4 regions of the Escherichia marmotae genome follow, and region 4 is predicted to be linked to each of the others. Evidence: predicted binding sites of a transcription regulator. Region 4 holds the regulator's gene; each other region holds the start of a gene.
What was found. The regulator PurR, encoded in region 4, represses purine synthesis genes. The targets are predictions, from matches to a motif close to CANGCAAACGTTTGCNTG.

Region 1 (2,206 bases), 690 kb from region 4:
GGGCGGGCAAAGTAAACATACTCGAACAGGCACGGATTGCTGACCGGATTGTCGGCACACTGACGGGTAAACAACTGCCCTTCTTCAGTGATGTAAATCGCTTCGCCCGGTGCGACGTCACGCAGGAACTCAAAGCCCAGGGTATCGAGCGCAACGCTTTCAGAGGCAACCATATATTCTGTGCGATTGTCATCAACATCGCGTTTTCCCAACACCAGCGGACGAATGCCGTTAGGATCGCGGAAAGCAACCATACCGTGGCCGATAATCATCGCCACACAGGCATATGCGCCACGGATCAGACGGTTAGTGGCGGCAATGGCGGCGAAAATGTTATCGGCTTCCAGCGGATAGTGGCGGAAGTTATCCAGTTCGCTGGCGAAGATATTAAGCAAAATTTCCGAGTCAGAAGTGGTGTTGATGTGGCGGCGTTTTTCTTCAAACAACTTTTTACGCAACTCGTGAGCGTTAGTCAGATTGCCATTATGGGCAAGCGTGATGCCATATGGAGAGTTAACGTAAAATGGCTGCGCTTCAGAAGCGCTGGAGCTGCCAGCCGTAGGGTAACGCACATGACCAATGCCCATATTGCCCTGCAAACGCTGCATGTGGCGAGCTTCAAATATATCGCTCACCAGACCGTTCGCTTTACGCAAACGAAAGCAGTTATTGGCATCAATGGTGATGATGCCTGCGGCATCCTGACCGCGATGCTGAAGCACCGTTAAGGCATCATAAATCGACTGGTTAACCGGCATAACACCGGCGATACCGACAATACCGCACATACGTCTTTTTCCTCGTTAAGCCACATCTCAGAGCACTTACGCTCTGGGCAAGAAACTTGACGAGCTTTGCAGATAATCAAAAAACCATCTGATGATAAAACTGAACTGTGGGATCAGCTGTGATTTGCTCCAGTCTTCGCTTTTCGACACTCCGGTAAAGGAGTCGAGAAAGAAAAGAATAGCGGCAACAATCAATACGCCGCGCAACGCACCGAAACAGACGCCCAGCACCCGATCGGTGCCTGACAACCCCGTTTTCTCCACCAACTGACCTATCACGAAGTTCACGATAGCGCCAACGATAAGCGTAGCGATAAACAGTACCGCGATGGCAATCCCATTTCGAACCAGTTCGTCTTCAAAGCCCGTAAACCAGGCTGACAGGTAAGTGTAGTAATGACTGGCGACAAAGAACGCACAACCCCATGTCACCAGCGATAATGCTTCACGAACAAAGCCGCGGATCAGGCTAACCAGAGAAGAAAAAGCAATCACCGCGATTATGGCGTAATCAATCCAGACCATATGTGTCCCACGATTTTACGCCCTGTCATCCTGTTCGGGGCGCATTCTAACAGAAAAAGAAAACGTTTGCGTAGGGATTTCCTTCCCGCGCATCAATAAAAATGGCGCTGAAAAAATATTCAACGCCATCGACTTTTTGTGCCTTTGCGGCACCGGCTATACGTGTCGGATGCGGCGTGAACGCCTTATCCGACCTGGGGTTATGCTCCCGCGTAGACCTGATAAGACGCGTTAGCGTCGCATCAGGCAAACCGTATTAATTCGGCGTATAGCCCATCACCACGCCGCTCAAGCCAGAAAGCTGCCTCAACTCACCCAGCGAACCTTTCAGCTTCTCTTTAGAAGCATCCGGCCCAACCAGAATGCGGGTGATTTTACCCTGCACTGGCGTCGACGGCGACGTATAAACGCGATATCCCGCGCCACGCAGCTTAGCAACAATCTCATTCACTTTATCGGCATTTTTCAGCGCGCCCAGTTGCACTACATACGCTTTACCCGTCGGTGCCGCTTTTTCTTCGACGGCAGGTTTTGGTTCTGGCTTCGGCGCTGGTGGCGTTTCCACCTTCGGCTTCGGCGGTTCCACAGGTTTCGGCTTCGGTGGAGCAACCGGTGCAGGTTCCGGTTCAAACTCAGTATTATTGGCTGCAATGATTGCCGGATCGAGTGACGGTGCCGCTGCATCTCCCGCACGCACCTCCTCTGCAGCCCCTTCAGGCGGCTGTGTCGGCAATGCCTGGGTGGCGGCAGGCATCATATCAGGCTCATCGCGATCGCCTGGTTTTGGCACCAGAGGGATCGCTGCAAACTCATCCTGATAATGTTTTTTCTGCCCATCGAGCAGCCCTGGAAGCACAATCACCCCCAGCGCCACCAGCACTATTGTGCCAACT
Region 2 (2,206 bases), 2.2 Mb from region 4:
CAGTGAACTAAACGCACTGGGCGTTAAAGGGGTGATCCTCACCGGCGATAATCCGCGTGCAGCGGCAGCCATTGCCGGTGAACTGGGGCTGGAGTTTAAAGCTGGATTACTGCCGGAAGATAAAGTCAAAGCCGTGACCGAGTTGAATCAACATGCGCCACTGGCGATGGTGGGCGACGGTATTAACGACGCACCAGCTATGAAAGCCGCAGCCATTGGGATTGCAATGGGTAGCGGCACAGACGTGGCGCTGGAAACCGCCGATGCAGCGTTAACGCATAACCATCTGCGTGGTCTGGTGCAGATGATTGAACTGGCACGCGCGACTCACGCCAATATCCGCCAGAACATCACTATTGCGCTAGGGCTGAAAGGGATCTTCCTCGTCACTACACTCTTGGGTATGACCGGCCTGTGGCTTGCGGTGCTGGCAGATACAGGTGCGACGGTGCTGGTGACGGCAAATGCGTTAAGGTTGTTGCGCAGGAAGTAAAGGTGTTGCCTGATAGCCTCTGGCTATCAGGCTTAGTGCTGAGGTGGGAACGGCGGCATGGTCAGGAAAGCGTAATATAGCGCTAACATCAGAATGACGGAGATAACACTGAATGCAGCAACCAGGCGGGATGCTAATGATGGCCTTTTGAACATCAACCACAGGGCATAAGCAAGCCCGACGCCGTTGAGTAAAGGTAAAAATATCATTAGCCAGAGCCAACCACAGACAAGTACCCCCAGCCATCCTCCCATGAGGATAAAAACAGGGAGCAGCCAATTGGGGGTGAATATCGCGAGTAATCCCAGCAATACCAGACAAACTGGAATTAAATAATCCATTTGTGCATTCCATTACACTTGCTTGCCGGATGCGGCGTAAACGCCTTATCCGGCCTACACAGAGCATCGAACTCGTAGGCATGATAAGACGCGACAGCGTCGCATCAGGCATTGTGCACCATATCGCCAGATGCAGCTTAAACGCTTTATTCGTTCTACAAGCCGGTTGCAAGCCGCAAAATTGAGCGCGATCGACCCCCTCGCCCCTCTGGGGTGAGGGTTAAGGTGAGAGGAAAAGGCGGCATCGAAGCCAATCTGCCCCCATCAGCCACCTTTGCGAATCAAATAACGATAAGGCAGTCCGTCCGTCTCTTTGGCCACCAGTTCGTGTTCCATAAAGGTACAAAACCCAGGAATATCGCGGGTCGTGGCCGGATCATCGGCAATAATCAGCAACGTTTCGCCAGGCTGCATATTACGCACGGTTTTACGCACCATCATCACCGGTTCCGGGCAGCGCAGGCCTAGTGCGTCAAGTGTGTGGTCAGGGCTGGAAAAGAGAGCGGTCATTTTCTTCTCGTCACATAAAAAAACGGCGCTAGTTTACGCCCTGCGAGTCCGTAAGCAAACCAGGTTAACGATTGCGTGAAAATTAACCATTGCATTGTTAACACAAAGCAGTATCATGCGGCGGCTCGAAAAAAGGGTAAGCACGTTATTATCTCACTATAAAATAACGTGCCGTACGTATTGGGTTCCCTCACCCCAATGGTTAATCAAAAAGGTACAATATGAACGCTTTCTCGCAAACTCAACGCTATAAGGCGTTGTTCTGGTTATCGTTATTTCATCTACTGGTGATCACCTCCAGTAACTATCTGGTACAGCTTCCGGTCTCTATTTTCGGTTTTCATACCACCTGGGGTGCGTTTAGCTTTCCGTTTATTTTTCTTGCTACCGACCTGACCGTGCGTATTTTTGGCGCGCCGCTGGCTCGTCGTATCATCTTTGCGGTGATGATCCCCGCGTTGCTGATCTCCTACGTCATCTCGTCGCTGTTTTATATGGGTTCATGGCAGGGATTCGGCGCTCTCGCCCACTTCAACCTGTTTGTCGCCCGTATCGCTACCGCCAGCTTTATGGCCTACGCGCTGGGACAGATCCTCGACGTACACGTCTTTAACCGTCTGCGTCAGAGTCGTCGTTGGTGGCTGGCACCGACGGCTTCCACACTTTTCGGTAACGTCAGCGACACATTGGCCTTCTTCTTTATTGCTTTCTGGCGCAGTCCGGATGCCTTTATGGCCGAACACTGGATGGAAATCGCGCTGGTTGATTACTGTTTCAAAGTGTTAATTAGCATCGTTTTCTTCCTGCCAATGTATGGCGTATTACTCAATATGCTATTGAAAAGACTGGCAGATAAATCCGA
Region 3 (2,206 bases), 880 kb from region 4:
AATCAGAGGCTTTGATGATACCGATTTTCCACGCGTTTTCACCGTTGTCATTGAGCAGGGCGAGAGCTTTGTCCACTTCCGGAGCCGGCAGGGCGATAATCATCCCGACGCCGCAGTTGAAGGTGCGATACATTTCATGGCGGCTGACATTGCCTGCCGTTTGCAGCCAGTTGAATACTTCCGGCCATTGCCAGGAGGATTCATCAATCACTGCCTGGGTATTTTCCGGCAATACGCGCGGAATATTTTCCCAGAAGCCGCCACCGGTCAGATGCGCAATGGCGTGCACATCCACTTTTTCGATCAACTCCAGTACCGATTTCACATAAATACGGGTTGGGGCCAGCAGATGATCGGCTAATGGTTTGCCGTCGAGTTCAGTGGTTTGCGGATCGCAACCACTGACTTCAAGAATTTTGCGTACCAGCGAATAGCCGTTCGAGTGCGGGCCGCTGGAGCCGAGAGCAATCAGCACATCGCCGTCGCTGACTTTCGAACCGTCGATGATTTCTGATTTTTCTACCACCCCAACACAGAAACCAGCTACGTCATAATCTTCGCCGTGATACATCCCCGGCATCTCTGCCGTTTCGCCACCCACTAGCGAGCAGCCCGATTGCAGACACCCTTCCGCGATGCCGCTGATCACCGATGAGGCAGTATCAACATCCAGTTTTCCGGTTGCGTAATAGTCGAGGAAAAACAGCGGTTCAGCGCCTTGCACCACCAGGTCGTTAACGCACATGGCGACCAGATCGATACCGATAGTGTCGTGACGTTTTAAGTCCATCGCCAGACGCAGCTTGGTGCCTACGCCGTCAGTGCCGGAAACCAACACGGGTTCGCGATATTTTTGCGGCAGCGCACACAACGCACCGAAGCCGCCCAGACCGCCCATCACTTCCGGGCGACGCGTTTTCTTCACTACGCCTTTGATTCTTCCAACCAGAGCATTACCCGCGTCAATATCAACACCGGCATCTTTGTAGCTAAGAGAGGTTTTATCGGTCACTGCTTGGGTCCCCACGCGTTACTTGCGGTAGAAAAATAAAATTCGGCGCAATTCTAACAGGGAAAGCAAACGTTTGCGAGACTGCTTTACACAACCTTTTTTCCCCCCTTTTTGCTGAGCGAGAGGTGAAAAAATGCGCGAGCAGAGGCAACGAATGATTTATTGCCAGGATAATTATCTTTTTTAACTATTTGAATGTTAAATGTATTTATCTAAATTTTCTATGGGTTTGACTAAAATCAACGAAAATAATATTGCCGCCTTGAAGAAAGGCGGTATAATCCGTCGATTTTTTTTTGTGGCTGCCCCTCAAAGGAGAAAGAGTATGAAGATCGTGGAAGTCAAACACCCACTCGTCAAACACAAGCTGGGACTGATGCGTGAGCAAGATATCAGCACCAAGCGCTTTCGCGAACTCGCTTCCGAAGTGGGTAGCCTGCTGACTTACGAAGCGACCGCTGACCTCGAAACTGAAAAAGTAACCATCGAAGGCTGGAACGGCCCGGTGGAAATCGACCAGATTAAAGGTAAAAAAATTACCGTAGTGCCGATTCTGCGTGCCGGTCTGGGGATGATGGACGGCGTTCTGGAAAACGTTCCGAGTGCGCGTATCAGCGTAGTCGGTATGTACCGTAATGAAGAAACACTGGAGCCGGTGCCGTACTTCCAGAAACTGGTGTCTAACATCGATGAGCGTATGGCGCTGATCGTTGACCCAATGCTGGCAACCGGTGGTTCAGTTATCGCCACCATTGACCTACTGAAAAAAGCAGGTTGCAGCAGCATTAAAGTGTTGGTGCTGGTGGCAGCTCCAGAAGGCATCGCTGCGCTGGAAAAAGCGCACCCGGACGTTGAGCTTTATACCGCATCGATTGACCAGGGGCTGAATGAGCACGGATACATTATTCCGGGTCTCGGTGATGCCGGTGACAAAATCTTTGGTACAAAATAAAGAATAAAAATAATTAAAGCCGACTTTAAGAGTCGGCTTTTTTTTGAGTAAAGCGCCTATAACACATAATACAGAGGAATATACTATGACGCGCCGTGCTATCGGGGTGAGTGAAAGACCGCCACTTTTACAGACAATCCCGCTTAGTTTGCAACATTTGTTCGCCATGTTTGGTGCAACCGTCCTGGTGCCCGTCTTATTTCATATTAACCCGGCGACCGTACTGTTATTTAACGGTATCG
Region 4 (2,206 bases):
GCAGTGCCGCTTTTTGAAAGGCGTCATCGTGACGTGGAACTGACCGCTGCCGGGGCGTGGTTTCTCAAAGAAGGGCGTTCTGTTGTCAAAAAAATGCAGATCACTCGCCAGCAATGTCAGCAGATAGCGAACGGTTGGCGCGGTCAGTTAGCCATCGCGGTAGATAATATTGTCAGGCCAGAACGCACGCGGCAGATGATTGTTGATTTCTATCGCCATTTTGATGACGTCGAACTTCTGGTTTTTCAGGAGGTGTTTAACGGTGTCTGGGATGCGCTTTCCGACGGACGTGTGGAACTGGCGATTGGTGCGACACGGGCGATTCCGGTAGGTGGGCGTTACGCCTTCCGTGATATGGGAATGTTGAGCTGGAGTTGTGTTGTTGCCCGCCACCATCCGCTTGCGTCGATGAATGGGCCGTTCAGCGATGATACGTTGCGCAACTGGCCGTCACTGGTGCGCGAAGACACGTCACGGACGCTGCCCAAACGTATTACCTGGCTGCTCGATAACCAAAAGCGCCTGGTTGTCCCGGACTGGGAATCATCGGCAACCTGTATCTCGGCCGGGTTATGCATTGGCATGGTGCCGACCCATTTCGCTAAACCGTGGCTGAACGAGGGGAAGTGGGTAGCATTAGAACTGGAAAATCCATTCCCTGATTCGGCATGTTGTCTGACCTGGCAGCAGAATGATATGTCGCCTGCGTTAACCTGGCTGCTGGAGTATCTCGGTGATAGCGAGACGCTGAATAAGGAATGGCTGCGGGAGCCGGAAGAGACTCCCGCAACGGATGATTAACGACGATAGTCGCGGAACGGACCGTCAGCCACGGAGCGGCGTTCAATAAGCCGCGGATGAACTTCAATTGACTGCGGTTCTTCGCGTTTGTTGACGATACGATCCAACAGCATGTTGAACGCCGTTTCGCCCAGCGAATCTTTTGGCTGATGGATAGTCGTCAGCGCCGGAGTAAAATAACGGGCGTTGCGCACGTTATCATAACCGATCAGCGAAATATCTTGCGGTACGCGCAGACCCATTTCATCAGCGGCGCAAAGTGCGCCCATAGCCATGATATCGCCGCCACAGAAGACAGCAGTAGGGCGGTGCGGTTGCGACAGGATTTGCTGCATGGCGCGATAACCCGATTCAGGCTCAAAGTCACCCTGCACAATCCAGTTTTCCGGCACCTTGATCATGGCTTCTTCCATCGCTTTCATAAAACCCGCCAGACGGCCAGCGCCGGTGTTGCGCTCCAGCGGACCAGGAATAACGCCAATTTCGCGATGACCGCGTTCAATCAGATAGCGCCCGGCCATGTAGCCGCCTTCAAAAGCGTTATCGATAACTGCATCGGTAAAGTCCGCTTTTGCTTCGCCCCAGTCCATCACCACCATCGGGATATGGCGATACTCTTCCAGCATCGCCAGCAATGGTTCCGGATACTCAGAACACATGACCAGCAGGCCATCGACGCGTTTTTGCGCCATCATCGACAGATAGGCCCGCTGTTTCTCAAGATTGTTCCACGCATTGCCCAGAATCAGTGTGTAGCCTTTCTGGAAGCAATTTTTTTCTACCGCTTCAATGATCTCGGCAAAATAGGCCGCTTCGCTGCTGGTCGCCAGCAAACCGATAGACTTGGTGTGGTTAACCTTCAGGCTACGCGCCACCGCGCTAGGAGAGTAGTGTAATTCTTTAATCGCTGCCCACACAGCGTTACGAGTCTCTTCCGCGACAAAACGCGTTTTGTTTATAACGTGTGACACAGTTGTAGTGGAAACGTTTGCTCGTTTCGCTACATCTTTTATTGTTGCCATTCCATTTCACTCCAGACCCTAACTTCAGCTCCTGCAAAATCGCAAGGTAAACGTTTGCCTTTACACACCTTACGCACAACGAAAGTGTTGCGGTACGCCGGAAAAATGACACGGAGCGTCAGGAAGGGGTCAATGGCCAGTACGCAAATAGTGTAAGCGTGGAATTTTGGCCGATCTTGATGAAAAGGGGAAGTAGTAAAAACACTTATCATTATAAATGCCGGGAGATTTTTTCATCACACTGTGTAAAAATGAGTAATATCATTTTTTGTGTGGTAATAAAAAAGGAGAAAACTTGATGAGCATCGACCTTAAATTTTCATTGGTAACAACCATTATCGTTCTTGGTTTGATCGTGGCAGTGGGTTTGACTGCCGCGCTGC

Region 1: a site for PurR is predicted at 1,369-1,386, ahead of cvpA (colicin V production protein). Genes of this name have one in related genera too.
Region 2: a site for PurR is predicted at 1,405-1,422, ahead of tusA (sulfurtransferase TusA). Genes of this name have one in related genera too.
Region 3: a site for PurR is predicted at 1,075-1,092, ahead of purM (phosphoribosylformylglycinamidine cyclo-ligase). Genes of this name have one in related genera too.

Annotation. Positions count from the first base shown of each region.
Region 1 covers NZ_CP025979.1:47,671-49,876, reverse strand. The annotation lists gene purF (amidophosphoribosyltransferase) at 1-788, opposite strand, end outside; gene cvpA (colicin V production protein) at 825-1,313, opposite strand; gene dedD (cell division protein DedD) at 1,570-2,206, opposite strand, start outside.
Region 2 covers NZ_CP025979.1:2,942,807-2,945,012, forward strand. The annotation lists gene zntA (Zn(II)/Cd(II)/Pb(II) translocating P-type ATPase ZntA) at 1-493, shown strand, start outside; gene C1192_RS15280 (hypothetical protein) at 526-834, opposite strand; gene tusA (sulfurtransferase TusA) at 1,099-1,344, opposite strand; gene C1192_RS15290 (7-cyano-7-deazaguanine/7-aminomethyl-7-deazaguanine transporter) at 1,566-2,206, shown strand, end outside.
Region 3 covers NZ_CP025979.1:4,521,762-4,523,967, forward strand. The annotation lists gene purM (phosphoribosylformylglycinamidine cyclo-ligase) at 1-1,012, opposite strand, end outside; gene upp (uracil phosphoribosyltransferase) at 1,338-1,964, shown strand; gene uraA (uracil permease) at 2,050-2,206, shown strand, end outside.
Region 4 covers NZ_CP025979.1:733,905-736,110, forward strand. The annotation lists gene punR (DNA-binding transcriptional activator PunR) at 1-801, shown strand, start outside; gene purR (HTH-type transcriptional repressor PurR) at 798-1,823, opposite strand; gene cydH (cytochrome bd-I accessory subunit CydH) at 2,122-2,206, shown strand, end outside.